3 regions of the Aquitalea sp. genome follow, and region 2 is predicted to be linked to each of the others. Evidence: predicted binding sites of a transcription regulator. Region 2 holds the regulator's gene; each other region holds the start of a gene.
What was found. Region 2 encodes FNR, which switches genes on or off when oxygen is low (the NO sensors DNR and NnrR bind a similar motif). Its sites were predicted from a motif close to TTGATNNNNATCAA; they were not measured.
Positions count from the first base shown of each region.

Region 1: the regulator FNR is predicted to act here: its motif matches at 1,629-1,642, upstream of QVF59_RS02180 (FeoA family protein).
Region 3: the regulator FNR is predicted to act here: its motif matches at 2,686-2,699, upstream of pflB (formate C-acetyltransferase).

Region 1 is NZ_JASLFG010000005.1:31,029-36,187, reverse strand. Features, by position in the region: gene feoB (ferrous iron transport protein B) at 1-1,310, opposite strand, end outside; gene QVF59_RS02180 (FeoA family protein) at 1,307-1,537, opposite strand; gene dcd (dCTP deaminase) at 1,758-2,327, shown strand; gene QVF59_RS02170 (hypothetical protein) at 2,696-3,004, opposite strand; gene QVF59_RS02165 (YchJ family protein) at 3,307-3,717, opposite strand; gene QVF59_RS02160 (hypothetical protein) at 3,725-4,159, opposite strand; gene cysK (cysteine synthase A) at 4,341-5,159, opposite strand, start outside.
Region 2 is NZ_JASLFG010000054.1:40,794-45,952, forward strand. Features, by position in the region: gene hemN (oxygen-independent coproporphyrinogen III oxidase) at 1-1,131, opposite strand, end outside; gene fnr (fumarate/nitrate reduction transcriptional regulator Fnr) at 1,244-1,990, shown strand; gene QVF59_RS17975 (flavodoxin family protein) at 2,123-2,581, opposite strand; gene QVF59_RS17980 (DUF1853 family protein) at 2,578-3,510, opposite strand; gene QVF59_RS17985 (RNA methyltransferase) at 3,488-4,252, opposite strand; gene QVF59_RS17990 (inositol monophosphatase family protein) at 4,395-5,159, shown strand, end outside.
Region 3 is NZ_JASLFG010000008.1:20,827-25,985, forward strand. Features, by position in the region: gene pflA (pyruvate formate-lyase-activating protein) at 1-281, opposite strand, end outside; gene pflB (formate C-acetyltransferase) at 354-2,612, opposite strand; gene QVF59_RS02940 (Ivy family c-type lysozyme inhibitor) at 3,090-3,728, shown strand; gene QVF59_RS02945 (hypothetical protein) at 3,744-4,292, opposite strand; gene QVF59_RS02950 (PQQ-dependent sugar dehydrogenase) at 4,483-5,159, shown strand, end outside.

The sequences.
Region 1 (5,159 bases), on a different contig from region 2:
TCACCAACGGCACGGATCAGCATGTGGCGCCCCCCTGGCAGGCGATATGGTGGAACCTCCAGCAAGAAGGCTTCATTGCCCTGATAACGGTGTTTGAACACCCATGCGGTAAAAATGGCCACGGCAAAACTCAGCAGATACAACAGTAGTAATACCCAGGGTGCCTGCTGGGGCCGAAACAGGATGCCAGCGAAAAACACGACTACCTGCAAACGGGCCGAACATAGCGAGAAGGGAATGATCAGCATGGTAAGTAGCCTTTGCTTGCGCTCCCGCATCACCCGCGTTCCCAGAATGGCCGGTACATTGCAACCAAAGCCCATCAACTGCATGACAAAACCACGGCCATCCAGACCCAGGCGTGCCATAAAGGCATCTGTCAGATAAGCAGCCCGAGCCAGATAGCCACTATCCTCCACCATGGCCATCAGGATGAAGAATACGAAGAGGATGGGGGCAAACGTCACCACGGTGGAAACGCCTTGCCAAATACCGTCCAGCAGCAGGCTTTGCACGATGGCCGGCAATGCACTGGTCCACGGGCCAAGTGCCGCCGCCTTGAACCAGTCCAGGCCGGCACCCACCACATCCTGCAATGGCGTGCCAATTTGGTATGTCAGATTGAACAGCAAGGCCATGAAGGCAAAAAACAGTGGTAAACCCAGCCAGGGATGCATCAGCCAGGCATCCACTTTCTCGGTCACGCCCTGCGGCAGCACTGGGGGCAAGGACCACACCCCCGACAGGCGGGCACGCGCCATGTCAATGGCCTCACGCGTTTCCGGAATCTGATCCAGCGCAGCATGGCAAGGCGTCTTGGTCTCGGCAGCCTGACGATTCAGCACATCCATCAGCCGCGGCCACCCTTCCATGCGCTTGGCCGACACCAGCACCACGGGAATACCCAGCCGCTGTTGCAAGGCTTCTACATCCAGTTGCACCCCCAGCAAACGCGCTTCGTCCGCCATATTCAGAACCAGTACGGCAGGCAAGCCACTGGCCAGAACCTGCAGTGCCAATGGAAGCTGGCGGTCAAGCTGGGCCGCATTGAGCACCAACACCACCGCATCAAAGGCCGTGCTCATCAACACATCCCTCACCACGGCTTCATCGTCGGTATAACCGGTCAGGTCGTTCACACCGGGCAGATCCACCAGCTCCACCATACTGCCGCCCAGCAACAGTCGTGCGCTGGTGAGATCCACCGTCAGGCCGGGCCAGTTCCCCACCCGCTGCGACATGCCGGTCAGGCGGTTGAAAACGGTGGATTTTCCGGTATTGGGTAAGCCGACCAAGGCAAATCGCTTCATCTTGCTACCCGAACCTGAATGAATTTTGCCAGGCTACGTCGTAGCAGAAAGCGGGTACAACCCACTTCCAATACCAGCGGGCCACCAAACGGCGCACGACGGGACAGATTGAATTGGCGGCCCGGGATAAGGCCAAAGGCTGCCACCCTGCGGAAGGCCTCATCTGACAGATCAAGACTGTGCACCACCCCTTTGCACCCCACAGGGAGCTTGTCCAGAGACATCATGCTTGACACCAATAACGCGAATAATTTGCATTATTGTACGCAATACTCCCTACTCACGGTAAGGTCTGATGCCATCGCATCCGTAGAAGTCTTGAGCAATATCAATCCGACGTTGTCCTCATCCTGAACTGCAGCGTGAATCCCGCGGCAACGGTGGCCCTGCTGCGGCATACCGTTTAGAATCTGGCTCATCTCAAATTTTCCTGACGGACCCCCGACCATGAGCATCAAATCCGACAAGTGGATCCGCCGTATGGCGCAAGATCACAACATGATCGAGCCGTTTGAACATAACCAGATCAAAAACGTCAATGGTGAGAAGGTAATCTCCTTCGGCACCTCCAGCTATGGTTACGATATTCGGTGTGCCGACGAATTCAAGGTATTCACCAATATCAACAGCACCATTGTCGACCCCAAGAATTTTGACCCGGACTCTTTTGTCGAAGTATCCGGCAAGGGCTACTGCATCATCCCGCCCAACAGCTTTGCACTGGCCCGCACGGTGGAATACTTCCGCATCCCGCGCTCGGTCCTGACCGTCTGCCTGGGCAAATCCACTTATGCACGCTGCGGTATCATCGTCAACGTGACGCCTTTTGAGCCGGAATGGGAAGGCTATGTAACGCTGGAATTCTCCAATACCACGCCACTGCCGGCCAAAATCTATGCCAACGAAGGGGTCGCGCAGGTATTGTTCTTCGAATCAGACGAAGTATGTGATGTGTCCTATGCCGACCGCGCCGGCAAATACATGGGCCAGGTCGGTGTAACCCTGCCACGCCCCTGATTGCAGCCATTGCCGTACATGGCAGGCACTTACGACAAGGACAGCCACGGCTGTCCTTTTTAATTCACTTGGCATTTAAATCCGGCTCGCAAATTCGCGTAGCTGTTCTAGGATGAACTGTAGGTTAAAGACATTTGTATCTGTCAACCCACCAATCGAACAGTTTCTCTTGGGGCGTCGCGGTTCCCCCTTGCCGTAACGTCCCTTTTTTTATGCATATTCAATGACATTGTATTTATATGATGGAAATAAAATTCAAAGCAATTATTGTACTGACAGGCAACCAACCGATATCCAATCACCAAAAAAAACAGGGCCAGCCATGCTAACCCTGTCACTCCCTCTTCCCCGGTGACCCCGTTGTTATCCTAAATGACCTCACTGGCCTGCTGGCATGGATCATCCATCAAACGCCTGGCACTTTCCGCAAGCAGATCCAGATCGTCATCCAGATGCTCTTGCATGTCCATGAGCGCAGCGCGCAACACCACAGCGGCCAGTTCAGCCTGATTTCCGCTGAAGACATGTGCCAAAACACGTAACTCCCGGCAGGCATGCAAATCCAGTGGAATCTCCAGAGTACGGACCACCTCGACCCGTGTTATCTCATCTGTTGACATACCTTTGCTGCGGCAGCTTTCCAGCTCGCCCAGCAAGCCTTTCAGAGCCAGTCCCATCGCCATCTCCTTTCGTGTCACTTTAACGCTAGACCCGACCTGTACAGAACCAAAGGCATCTCCGCCAAGCAATTGACTTGAAACAATAAAACACCATCCAACGATGTTGGACGGTGCATATGCAGTTGCGGGGAAGGAATGCAAAAATGGCTGCCCTATCACCATAGGACAGCCACCAGGAAATACCATCGCTACCCACACACCAGACTACAAAGATAAAAAACCCCATACCGTTGCATGGGGTTTTCAGTGTCTGTGATGGCTACAGCACTTCATTCGCGCCGACTGTATCAAGACTTGTATCAGCCTTCTTCAGCATCTCCATCGACATAGAACCAGCGTCCCTCTTCCTTCCGAAATCGGCTGATTTCATGCAAACGCTGGGCACGACCATTTACCTTGTAGCGAGCAACAAACTCTACCACGCCGGCTTCGTCGCTCTCACCACCCGCCTGAGTACTCAGCACATCCAGCGACAGCCATTTTACAAAACGTTCCTCCCGCGACAGATCCAGTTCGACCGGACGAGTCGATTGATGCCAGCTAGCCAGCAGGTATTCACCATTATTCATGGTGTAGGCTGCATAACGGGAACGCATCAGGCTTTCTGCCGTAGGGGCAAGCACACCAGCATCAATATAACGGCCACAGCATTCGTCAAAGGAGGCGGACAGGCCACAGGGGCAGCCGCTGGATTGTTTTTTCTTGCTCATTGTTTCATCAGCCCAGAGCGGGCAATCCATAGAGTTTCAACAGAAAATTGGTAAAAACCGGTTGTGGCGGCTTGGGCTGCATCTTGGGCCAGCGCCGTAACCACTCCCGCAAACGCATTTCCATCCTGGCCTGGGATTCTTCCTGACTTAGCCGACCAGCATCGCGCTCTACAGCCAGGTAGCGATACATGGCAAAGTTGTTGTCATCTACCAAGTTGGCACCGATCAGCCGCAAGCGATAAGTATTGAGCTGATCCGCAGCAGCAACCCGACTGAGTTCACTCGCCTTGACCTTGCCAGCCAATCGATTGGCTTCCTTCAGCAACTGCTCTACCTTGCTTTCCGATACCGATGGCGTAACAGGCGGGTGTGTCGGACGCATGCCACTTTGTGGTGCCGGTGCTTGTTGCAACAGACTGCAGCCACCGAGCAAGACTGGCATCACAATCAGCAACTGCAGGGATTTGGGGATGGAAATCATGGCGGTAGTGTAGCGGATATAAGGCGGTATTGGACAAAAAGCCCGGTCAAACAGTTCTGATAAGTTAATGGGCGGAAAAAACAAAACCGACCGGCATAGTTTGCACGGTCGGTTTCAATCACACATCAAGCTGGCTGGCGGATCAGGCCAGATGCTCGAACAGAGGAGTGGACAGATAACGCTCCCCGAAAGATGGAATCACCACCACAATCAGCTTGCCAACATTTTCAGGGCGCTTGGCCAACTCAATGGCCGCCCATACCGCAGCACCAGAGGAAATACCCACTAGCACACCTTCCTGGGTCGCTACCGCGCGGGCGGTATCGAATGCATCATCGTTCTTTACCCGGATGATCTCGTCGTATACCGCGGTATTCAGGATAGAAGGGATGAAACCGGCACCAATCCCCTGGATCGGGTGCGGCCCTTTGGGCCCGCCAGACAGCACCGGGGAGGCATCAGGCTCCACTGCCACAATCTGTACGCCAGGCTTGCGCGCCTTTAATACCTCGCCCACACCAGTCACGGTGCCACCAGTGCCCACACCTGCCACGAAGATATCAACCTGACCATCAGTATCACGCCAGATTTCTTCTGCCGTGGTGTTACGGTGAACTTCCGGATTGGCTGGGTTTTCAAACTGCTGTGGCATGAACCAGGTATCCGGGTTTTCATCCACCAACTGACGGGCCTTGGCAATGGCACCACCCATACCATCCGGGCCTGGCGTAAGGATGAGTTCGGCACCATAGGCCTTGAGCAATTGCCTGCGCTCACGACTCATGGTTTCAGGCATGGTAATCACCAGCTTGTAGCCACGGGCGGCACATACCATGGCCAGACCAATGCCGGTATTGCCGGAAGTGGGTTCTACAATCGTGGTGTGCGGCCCAATCTTGCCAGCTTTCTCGGCAGCATCGATCATGGCGACAGCGATGCGATCCTTCACACTGTGGGCCGG
Region 2 (5,159 bases):
GTCCTGATCCAGCACCATGCCGCGCATCACCGGCAGCCGGCCTTCATCAAGCGCTGCGTAATAGCTGTCCACGTCTTTTTCGTTCTGGCTGTAACAGGGGCCAACCTTGCCGATGGAAGACACGCCAAGGCCGATCATGTCGCAATCGGCATGGGTGGAATAGCCCTGGAAATTACGCTGCAGACGGGCCTGACGCAGCGCAATGGCCAGATCGTCCTCCGGCTTGGCAAAGTGGTCCATACCGATAAAGACATAGCCGGCATCGGCAAGGCTCTTAACCGCGTCCTGCAGGATATCCAGCTTGGTGCTGGGCAGCGGCAGATCAGCTTCGTTGATACGCCGCTGCGGCATGAATACGGTGGGCAGGTGGGCATAGTTGTACAGCGCCAGCCGGTCCGGACCAATGGCAATCACCTTGTCCAGCGTGCGTTTGAGTGATTCACGCGTCTGCAGCGGCAGGCCATAGATCAGATCAACGCTGACCGACTTGAAACCGGCCTCGCGCGCTGCTTCTATCACCGCTACCGTTTCCTCCTCGCTCTGCACCCGGTTTACCGCCTGCTGCACCTGCGGATCGAAGTCCTGGATGCCCACGCTCATGCGGTTGAAACCCAGGCGCGCCAGATGATGCACGGTCTCGCGACCGACCTTGCGCGGGTCGATCTCGATGGAATATTCTCCCTCCGGCAAAAAATCGAAGTGCGCACGCAGCATTGTCATCAACCGGTCCAACTGCTCGTCGGACAGGAAGGTCGGCGTGCCGCCACCAAAGTGCAGCTGGATGAGTTTTTCCCGACAGCCAAGGGAGGCGGCAACCAGCTTGATCTCTTTTTCCAGATAGTCGAGATAGCGGTCGGCGCGGGTTTTGTCCTTGGTGATGATTTTGTTACAGCCGCAGTAGTAACAAACCGTGTTGCAGAACGGGATGTGAACGTACAATGATATTGCGTTCTGATGCATGCCCAGGTGGCGTTGCTTCAGCCAGTGTTTATAGTCCTTCTCGCCAAACGCCGGGGTAAACCGGTCTGCGGTCGGGTAAGAAGTGTATCTTGGGCCTGAGCCATCAAGACGTTCGATCAACTCTCGGTCGAACTCACAGTGGGTAGGCGAAAACGGATGGGTGGTGTGCATGTCGTCGGGTATTGATAGTCAAACGTCAGGTGGACTGGTAAATTTGCGGAAAACGTGTGAATTCCGCTTTGACAAGGGTCAAGCTTCTTTACAGGGTTGTACAAAACACTCGATGTCAGACCAAAACCAACACACTCTGCACGCACTGAAGGTGTCCTGCTCCAACTGCAGCCTGCGCGAACTCTGCCTGCCCATCGGGCTGAACCGCGACGAAATGACACAGCTGGATGCCGTGATCCGTCAGAGCCGCCGCCTCAAGCGTGGCGAGTACCTGTTCCGCAGCGGCGAGGCATTCAAATCGCTGTTTGCCGTGCGCACCGGATTCTTCAAGACCAGCGTCGCCAGCCAGGATGGCCGCGAGCAGGTTACCGGCTTTTTGATGTCCGGCGAACTCATGGGCCTGGACGGTATTTCCTCCAACGTCCACGGTTGCGATGCCATCGCGCTGGAAGACAGCGAAGTATGCGAACTGCCATTTGGCCGCATGGAAAGCCTGGGCCGTGACATCCCCAGCCTGCAGCATCACTTTTTCCGCTTGATGAGCCGCGAAATCGTGCGTGACCAGAACGTCATGCTGCTGCTTGGCAACATGAAGGCAGAAGAACGTCTGGCTGCCTTCCTGCTGAATCTGTCACAGCGCCTGTCTACCCGTGGTTTTGCTGCCAATGACTTCATTCTGCGCATGAGCCGTGAAGAAATCGGCAGCTTCCTTGGCCTCAAGCTGGAAACCGTCAGCCGTACCCTGTCGAAATTCCAGCAGCAAGGTTGGCTGAGCGTAGACCACAAGCACATCCAGCTGATCAAGGCAGATGCGCTGAAAGACCTGATTTCCGGCTGCACCCACGCCAACGGCGTGTAAGCAGGCACTTCACTCCAGGGGCGATGGCTGCGGCAAGCGGCGCATCGCCCTTTTTGCATCTTGCCCCTTCGGGCAAGAATCGACCATTCACCGGAAGACCTACACCTTTTGGCGACGGTGCGCTAACTGAGCCTACCAGCGGCCAATCAGCATACCGGCAGCCAGGTATTCCCCCTGCTGCTCTGCGGCCGCCAGATGCTCCGCCGTGACTTCACCGCAGGCCAGCACCGGCGGTAATACTTCTTTCCAGCCATACCCGGTAGCAATACGGCGCATGGACTGGATCGCGCCCTGTCCATCCGTCCCCGCCGACACCAGCATCAAATAGGGCAGGCCCGCGGTCAGCCCCTGTGCCGGGTAAAAAGTCCGGTCGAAAAAATCCTTCATTTTGCCAGCCATATAGCCGAAATTTTCCGGCGTTGCCAGCACAATGCCGTCCGCACTCAGCAAGTCGTCCAGCGTGGCCTCTTGTGCCGGCATGCGGCACAACTGCAACTCCGTCGACAGAACAAGCAAGGGGCGACAAAAGGCCTCGACCAACTGCAAGGTATGGCCAGTCTGGCTGGCATGCACAATCAGCAACTGTTTCATCCGAGGCTGCACCCGGCCATGCTGGCCAACAGCTGCTGCAAGGCCGCCTGCTCCGGCCAGCCGCTAGGTACCACAAAGCCGCGCGCCACTTCTTCCCAGTAGCCATCGCCCACCGGCAGGAGTTCTGCCACCAACTGCGGCACCGCCGCCTGCAGCAACTCCTGACGCAAGCTGTGCTGCTCGCGCACGGTATCGTCCCTTACACGTGCCGGAGCCAGCCACTGCAAGCGGGGCAGCCAAATCCAGCGCGAGGCCGGACTGCAACTGGGCCAGTCCTGCCATACCGGGCTGATCCAGCCTTGCAGCTGATCAGCAGCCAGCGGAGGCTGCGGTGCCAACATCTGTGAGTAGAAGAACCAGCCGGCCAGCCTTGCCTGACTGGCACAGTCGGCAAAGCCCGCAGGTAACACCCGCCGGGCAGCGGGGTGATGCACCAGACGCAGTTGCGCCTGCAATTTGGCGGCCTTGAGCAGCCAGGCATCACGCAGGCTGGGGCCAATCAGCGTGTCCGGGCCACGCCCAAGTTGCAGATAGAATTTGCTGGCGGTTTCCACGTGCAGCGGTTCGCCATCCAGCCGGACCAGAAAATCGAACTCCCCCACCGTACGGCCACCAGCATCAGATACTGGCAAATTAGCTGCCACCAGCTCGATATGTGGTGCCAGCTGAAACCAGAAGGCCAGCAGGCGCTCGGCATAGTGGCCCAGGCGTCGGCAGGGCTGGGCGGCCAGCCAGGCATTGAGCGGAGCGGGGTCCTGTTCCAGTGCCGCCAGCAAGGCCGGGCCATCCCGGCCCAACAGCCGCTGTGGTGAAAGATTGCTGCCACTATCCCATGGGGCCGGGGCGGTTAGCAGGAATGCCAGATCACGCAGCGCTGGCTGCGTGAAGGGCAGATAAAAACTGCGCTCAGGACTCGCCGTCGTGCTCATGGCCGTCTGCCACGCGCTGGATCTGTTTCATCAGGCCACGCAGGATGTCCACCTCATCGCGCAGCATGCCAGAACGATTGAACAGTGCACGCATGCGGCGCATCAGCCGTTCACTGTTGCGGCGACGGTAATAGCCGATGGCGTCCATGGTCTGGTCCAGATGCTGGCAGAAGCCCTCCACCTCGCCCAGGCTGGCGGTTTCGCTCTCCGGGCGCAGGTATTCCACATCCACCTCGGTGTGGCTGAACAGCTCGTAGGTCATCACCTGTACTGCCATCGCCAGATTGAGCGAGAAGTAATCCGGGTTGCCCGGAATGGTCACCAGCCGGTTACATTGCTCCACTTCTTCAATGGACAGGCCGAAGGTTTCATTGCCGAATACCAGCGCCACCTGCTCGCCATCGCGGGCGCGGGCCACCAGTTCCGGCGTGGTTTCGCGCGGGGTGGACAAGGGAGTGGTCAGCTCGCGCCGACGGCTGGTGAGCGCGCAGGCCACGGTGACGTCGCTCAGCGCTTCGCTGAGGCTCGCCACCACGGTAGCGCTCTCCAGCACGTCAACCGCGCCGGATGCCAGCGCATTGGCCTCATCGCTGGGAAACACCTTGGGTTCAACCAGATAAAGGCGGGTCAGCCCCATGGTTTTCATCGCTCGTGCGGCGGAGCCGATGTTGCCCGGATGGTTGGGTCTGGCCAACACAACGCGAATGTTTTTCAGAAAATCAGGTACTTGGGGTTTATTCATCAGCAGTTTCACATTAAAATGTCGGGCATATCAAAAAGCCCGCGCGTCCGCGCCGGCTTTTTTTGTTCCTTAACCCAGATTGTTACTGTCAGATGTCGAGCCATGCAGGCTGGCATCTGCATTCAAGTTCTAGAGGCCGTCAATGCATCCGATGCTCAATATCGCGGTTAAAGCCGCCCGCCGTGCTGGCAGTGTAATCCAGCGTGCGTCGCTTAACCTCGATACCATTCGTGTTGAGAAGAAAAAGCACAATGACTTTGTGACCGACGTGGACCGCGCTGCCGAACAGGCCATCGTGGACATGATTCTCGAGGCGTATCCCAAGCACGCCATTCTAGCAGAAGAGTCCGGTGCCAAAGGCGTGGGCTCCTCCGAGTACGAATGGATCATCGACCCCATCGACGGCACCACCAACTTCCTGCACGGCCACCAGCAATACGCCATTTCCATCGCCCTGGCGCACAAGGGCCAGGTGCAGCAGGCCGTGGTGTACGACCCTAGCCGTAACGATCTGTTTACCGCCTCGCGCGGTGTTGGCGCTTTCCTCAACGACCGCCGCATCCGTGTTTCCAAGCGCTTCATGATGAATGAATGCGTGATCGCCACCGGTTTCCCGGTATCCGACCAAAGCTATATCGACCAGTATCTGGGCATGCTCAAAGACGTGCTGGGCAAGACGGCCGGTGTACGTCGCGAAGGCGCTGCCTCGCTTGACCTGTGCAATGTGGCTTGCGGCCGCGTGGACGGTTTCTGGGAAATGAACCTGAAGCCGTGGGACATCGCCGCGGGCAGCCTGATCGTGCAGGAAGCCGGTGGCATCGTCACCGACCTGACCGGTGAGCAGGAATGGATGGAGTCCGGTGACATCGTGGCCGCCAACCCCAAGGTGCTGGCCCAGCTGCTGGCT
Region 3 (5,159 bases), on a different contig from region 2:
AGCGGCTCGCCACCGGATACAGTCACGCCACCGGCAAATTTGAGAAAGCCGGCATAGGGTGCGATTTCCGCCACTGCCTGTTCAACCGTCAACTGCCTTCCCGCATGCAGCTTCCAGGTGTCCGGGTTGTGGCAGTACTGGCAGCGAAACTGGCAGCCGGACATGAAATAGACAAAGCGCATGCCCGGCCCGTCCACTCCGGCACCGCTTTCGGTGGAGTGGACATAGCCGGTCAGCTCACCCTGACTGAGCGGCACATGCACCACATGCTGCTGGGTCATGAAAACTCCCGATGAAAAACCCGCCCGTCAGCATCTGCCGGCGGGCGGGTGGATGGACAAACCGTGACTGGCTTACAGGCTACCGTGGAAGGTACGGTTGATCACATCCAGTTGCTGTTCACGCGTCAGTTTGACGAAGTTCACCGCATAGCCGGACACGCGGATGGTGAGTTGCGGGTACAGTTCTGGATGCTCCATGGCGTCCAGCAGGGTTTCACGGCGGAACACGTTCACATTCACATGGAAACCGCCGGCAGCGGCAAAGCCATCCAGACAATGCGACAAATTGGCAACGCGGTCCTCTGCGGTATGCCCCAGCGCATCCGGCGTTGCCGATGCGGTCCAGCTGATGCCATCCAGCGCGGCGGCATAGGGCAGCTTGGCCACCGAGGCACCGGCAGCAACAAAACCATGCACGTCACGACCGTTCATCGGATTGGCACCCGGTGCAAACGGCTCGCCAGCGCGACGGCCGCACGGGGTGTTACCGGTTTTCTTGCCATACACCACATTGGAAGTGATGGTGAGTACCGACTGGGTGGGCGTGGCATTGCGGTAGAAATACGGCTGGGCCTTGATCTTCTGCATGAAAGTTTCGGTCAGCCACACTGCCATGCTGTCCACCCGGTCGTCGTTATTGCCATAGGCCGGGTAGTCGCCCTCGATACGGTAGTCCACTGCCAGGCCGTCTTCGTTGCGGATGACATGCACGCGGGCATGCTTGATGGCCGACAGCGAATCCGCTGCCACCGACAGCCCGGCAATACCGCAGGCCATGGTGCGCAGGATGTCACGGTCGTGCAGTGCCATTTCGATACGCTCGTATGCGTATTTGTCGTGCATGTAATGGATGCAGTTGAGCGCCTTCACGTAAGTGGCGGCCAGCCAGTCCATCATCTTGTCGAACCTGGCCATCACTGTGTCAAAGTCCAGCACATCATCGGTAATCGGCTCGAAGCCATGTGCCACCACGGCACCGCTCTTTTCATCGCGACCGCCATTGATGGCATACAGCATGGCCTTGGCCAGATTGGCACGGGCACCAAAGAACTGCATTTGCTTGCCGATGCGCATGGCCGACACGCAGCAGGCAATGCCGTAATCGTCGCCCCAGTAGGGCCGCATCAGGTCGTCGTTTTCGTACTGGATGGAGCTGGTATCGATGGACACCTTGGCGCAGAAATCCTTGAAGCCCTGCGGCAGCGCGGTGGACCACAATACGGTGAGGTTGGGCTCCGGTGCCGGCCCCAGGTTGTACAGGGTATTGAGGAAGCGGAAGCTGTTTTTGGTCACCAGCGTGCGGCCATCCTCACCCATGCCGCCAATGGATTCGGTCACCCAGGTGGGGTCGCCGGAGAACAGCTGGTCGTATTCCGGGGTGCGCAGGAAGCGTACGATGCGCAGCTTGATCACCAGATCATCAATCAGCTCCTGTGCCTGTGCTTCGCTCAGGATGCCTGCCGCCAGATCACGCTGGATATAGATGTCGAGGAAGGTGGCAATGCGGCCCAGCGACATGGCGGCACCGTTTTGCTCCTTCACCGCAGCCAGATAGGCAAAGTAGGTCCATTGCACGGCTTCGCGCGCATTCACCGCCGGACGGCTGATGTCGTAGCCGTACTTGGCTGCCATTTCGCGCAGCTCATCCAGCGCACGGAATTGTTCGGACAGCTCTTCACGCTGACGTAGCACGTCTTCGGTGAATACGGCGTCGTCCAGTTCATGGAAGGCTTGCTGGCGTTCCTTGCGCAGGAAATCGGTACCGTACAGGGCGACACGACGGTAATCGCCAATAATGCGGCCACGACCATAGGCATCCGGCAGGCCGGTGATGATGCCGGATTTACGCGCGGCCAGAATTTCCGGGGTATAGGTATCGAACACACCCTGGTTATGGCTCTTGCGGTATTTGCTCCAGACTTCCTTGATCACCGGGTCCAGGGTAAAGCCATAGGCAGCCAGACCGGCTTCCACCATGCGCAAACCACCGTTTGGCATGATGGCACGCTTGAGCGGCGCATCGGTCTGCAGGCCGACAATCAGTTCCAGCTTGGGATCGATATACCCAGCGTCATGCGCCGTGATGGATGTTGCGCGGTCAGCCGAGACATCCAGCACCCCCTTCGCGCGTTCCTGTGTCAGCAACTCCCCCAGCGCCTCCCACAAAGCCTGGGTGCGTTCGGTAGCGGCGGCAAGGAAACTGGCATCGCCAGCATATGGTTGGTAATTGCGCTGGATGAAGTTGCGTACATCGACACGGGTTTGCCAGTCTCCGGCGGCAAAATCCCGCCACGGGTCAGCTTGTACGGCTTGTTGAGCAATCGATTCCATGACTATCTCCTGATTGAAGCCCGAAATTGTTCTCTATGGAAACAATACTACATTCGATATCGAAAATAACAGCTTGATGCAGATCAAACCAGGACCGCACAAAGCGCCCTGACTGCCCAACAGGGAAAATCCAGCCCCCGCCTGAGCGGCAAGGCGTCTGGCACCGCATACGCAGACCTGTTGATAATCAACACCATAGCAGCAAAACAGGCAAAGTGCATGCCGTGCAGGCGCACCTGCCGTCTTTTGCCGCCAAAGCCACAAGCACCGACAGCAACAGCACAACGACCCCGCGCGCAGAATAAGGCCACTCAGTAACGAGCAGGCTAATATGTTCGATTTCAAACATTCATGTTTTTCATAGTGAATGTTAACTACAGGTGATGCGCAAGAATATATGTAGCATTACTACGATAAAAAACAGGAACTCTTGCCGCCCCAGACACTCTGCCATCGTTCACAGTACCAGGAGCCATCATGATCTCGCACAGAAAAGTCATGGCCATGACAGGGCTTTGCCTGCTGACCGCCTGCAGCCAGCAACAAAGCGAACAGGTACAGCAAGCGGCCTCAGCCGCCATCGGCGTAGCCCACAATAGCCTGCAAGCCAGCAGCGCACCGCTTGCCGCACTGCGCCAGCAGGCAAGCAATGTCACGGCCGAAGCCAAGCAGCAGGCGGCAACACTGCTCACGGAGAATCCGGCACTGGGCAATGCCATGGCCATCCTGAAACAGGCATCAGGCAAGGCGGATGGCAAGCAGCAATGGCAGGCGCTGGAAAACAAGGTAGGAAAGTACCCGGCCGACATCGGCCTGTACCAGACCGGCGTGGTGGCGGACGCGTTGCGGCAACTGCTGGGCAGCAAATTTGCCGTGTTCCAGCAGAACATGCAGGTTAGCGGCCCGCTAAGCCGGGACCAGCTGCTCTATGTCAGTGGCAACAAGCCGCACGAAGGCGGCAGCGAGATGGCCTACCTGCTGCTGGACCCAGCCAGCAGGCAGCTGGAAGTCGGCCTCATCGAACAAGGAAAACTGACGGTGTATCGAAGCGGCCCGGCCCTGTATCGCCCGGCGGAAATCACCACCATGCTGAGCAATATCGATGGTCAGCCCTGAGAACAACCGGCAGCGCTAGCGCGCCAGCCCGCGAGGCCACAGCCGGCCAGTGTGCTGCATATACTGGCGATAGGCATCACCCAGCCACTGCAGCAACAGCCCTTCCTCCCGCCTTACGCTGCGTCCATAGCTGAACAGCAGGGCAAGCACACCGCCACTGCCCGCCAAGCCATCCTGCACCAGCAGGAACTGGGCCAGTGCCGCCAGCCACAGGGCCGCATACAGCGGATGGCGAATACGCTGATAAACCCCGCCCGGCCATGGCTTGCGCTGCGCATTGCCCAACAGCACATCATGCTGACTACGCCAGAACAGCCAGCATGCATACGCCAGCATCAGGCAGCCCACCGGCCCGGCCAGCGGTGACAGGGCCAGCGAAAACCGGTGCGGCCAGCCCGGAAACGAGGCCAGCAAGGGCAGGATCACCATGCCAAGCAGCACAGGCCAGCGCAGGATGCACTGCCCCACCAGCAGGTGACTACTACGCCGCAGCAATGGCCGGTAAGCAAACCGCGTCAGCACCATTACCCCCACTCCGCATAGCTGAATGATTGCCCACAGCATGACATCACCTCGCTCATTTGTTAATGACAATCATTATCATTTACATGCACAATCATCGCAAGCAGATTTTATCGGCTCAAGCCCCCCACCAACCCTGAGCTGATCGCACGGCAAGGGCGACTTTCCGGCAGGCCCTTGCTATTGTTGCTGGCAGCATCCGGCTTGTGCCGGTACTTCCCGGAGAAAACGCATGCATGTCCGTCACCTGCTTATCCTTGCCTGCCTGATGCTGCCCCTGTCGGCGCAAGCTGCCGAACGCTGCCCTCAGGCTGCACCACCCGGCATGCACGTCCTGCCCGGCCTGTGCGCCGAAATCATTGCCAGCGGCCTGAAAATGCCGCGTGGACTTGCCATCCTGCCGGACGGCAAGCTGCTGCTGACCGAAATGACACGCTGGGATGCCCCGCAAGGCCGTCTGCTGCAACTGGAACGCAAGAACGGCAGCTGGCAGCAGACTGTGCTGCTAACAGGGCTGGACCGTCCGCACGGCGTGGCGCAAGGACCGGATGGCAAGATTTACGTGGGAGAAGTGGGACGCATCATCCGCTTTGACCTGGCAGCGCCACAACAACGCGAAACCGTCATCAGCCTGCCAGCGCGCCAGCGTCATCCGCTCACTACCTTTGCCCTGGCCGCCAATGGCGATCTCTACGTCAATATCGGCAGCTCATCCGACAATTGCGAAAACGCATCGCCAGCCGAGCAGGCAAGCGGACACTGCCCCGAGAGTGAGCAGGACCTGGCCGGCGTGGTGTGGCGCTATCACATCGATAACAATGGCAAGGTCAGCGATATGGGGGTATTTGCCCGCGGCCTGCGCAACAGCATGGCACTGGGCGTGCATCCGCGCAGTGGCATCCTGCTGCA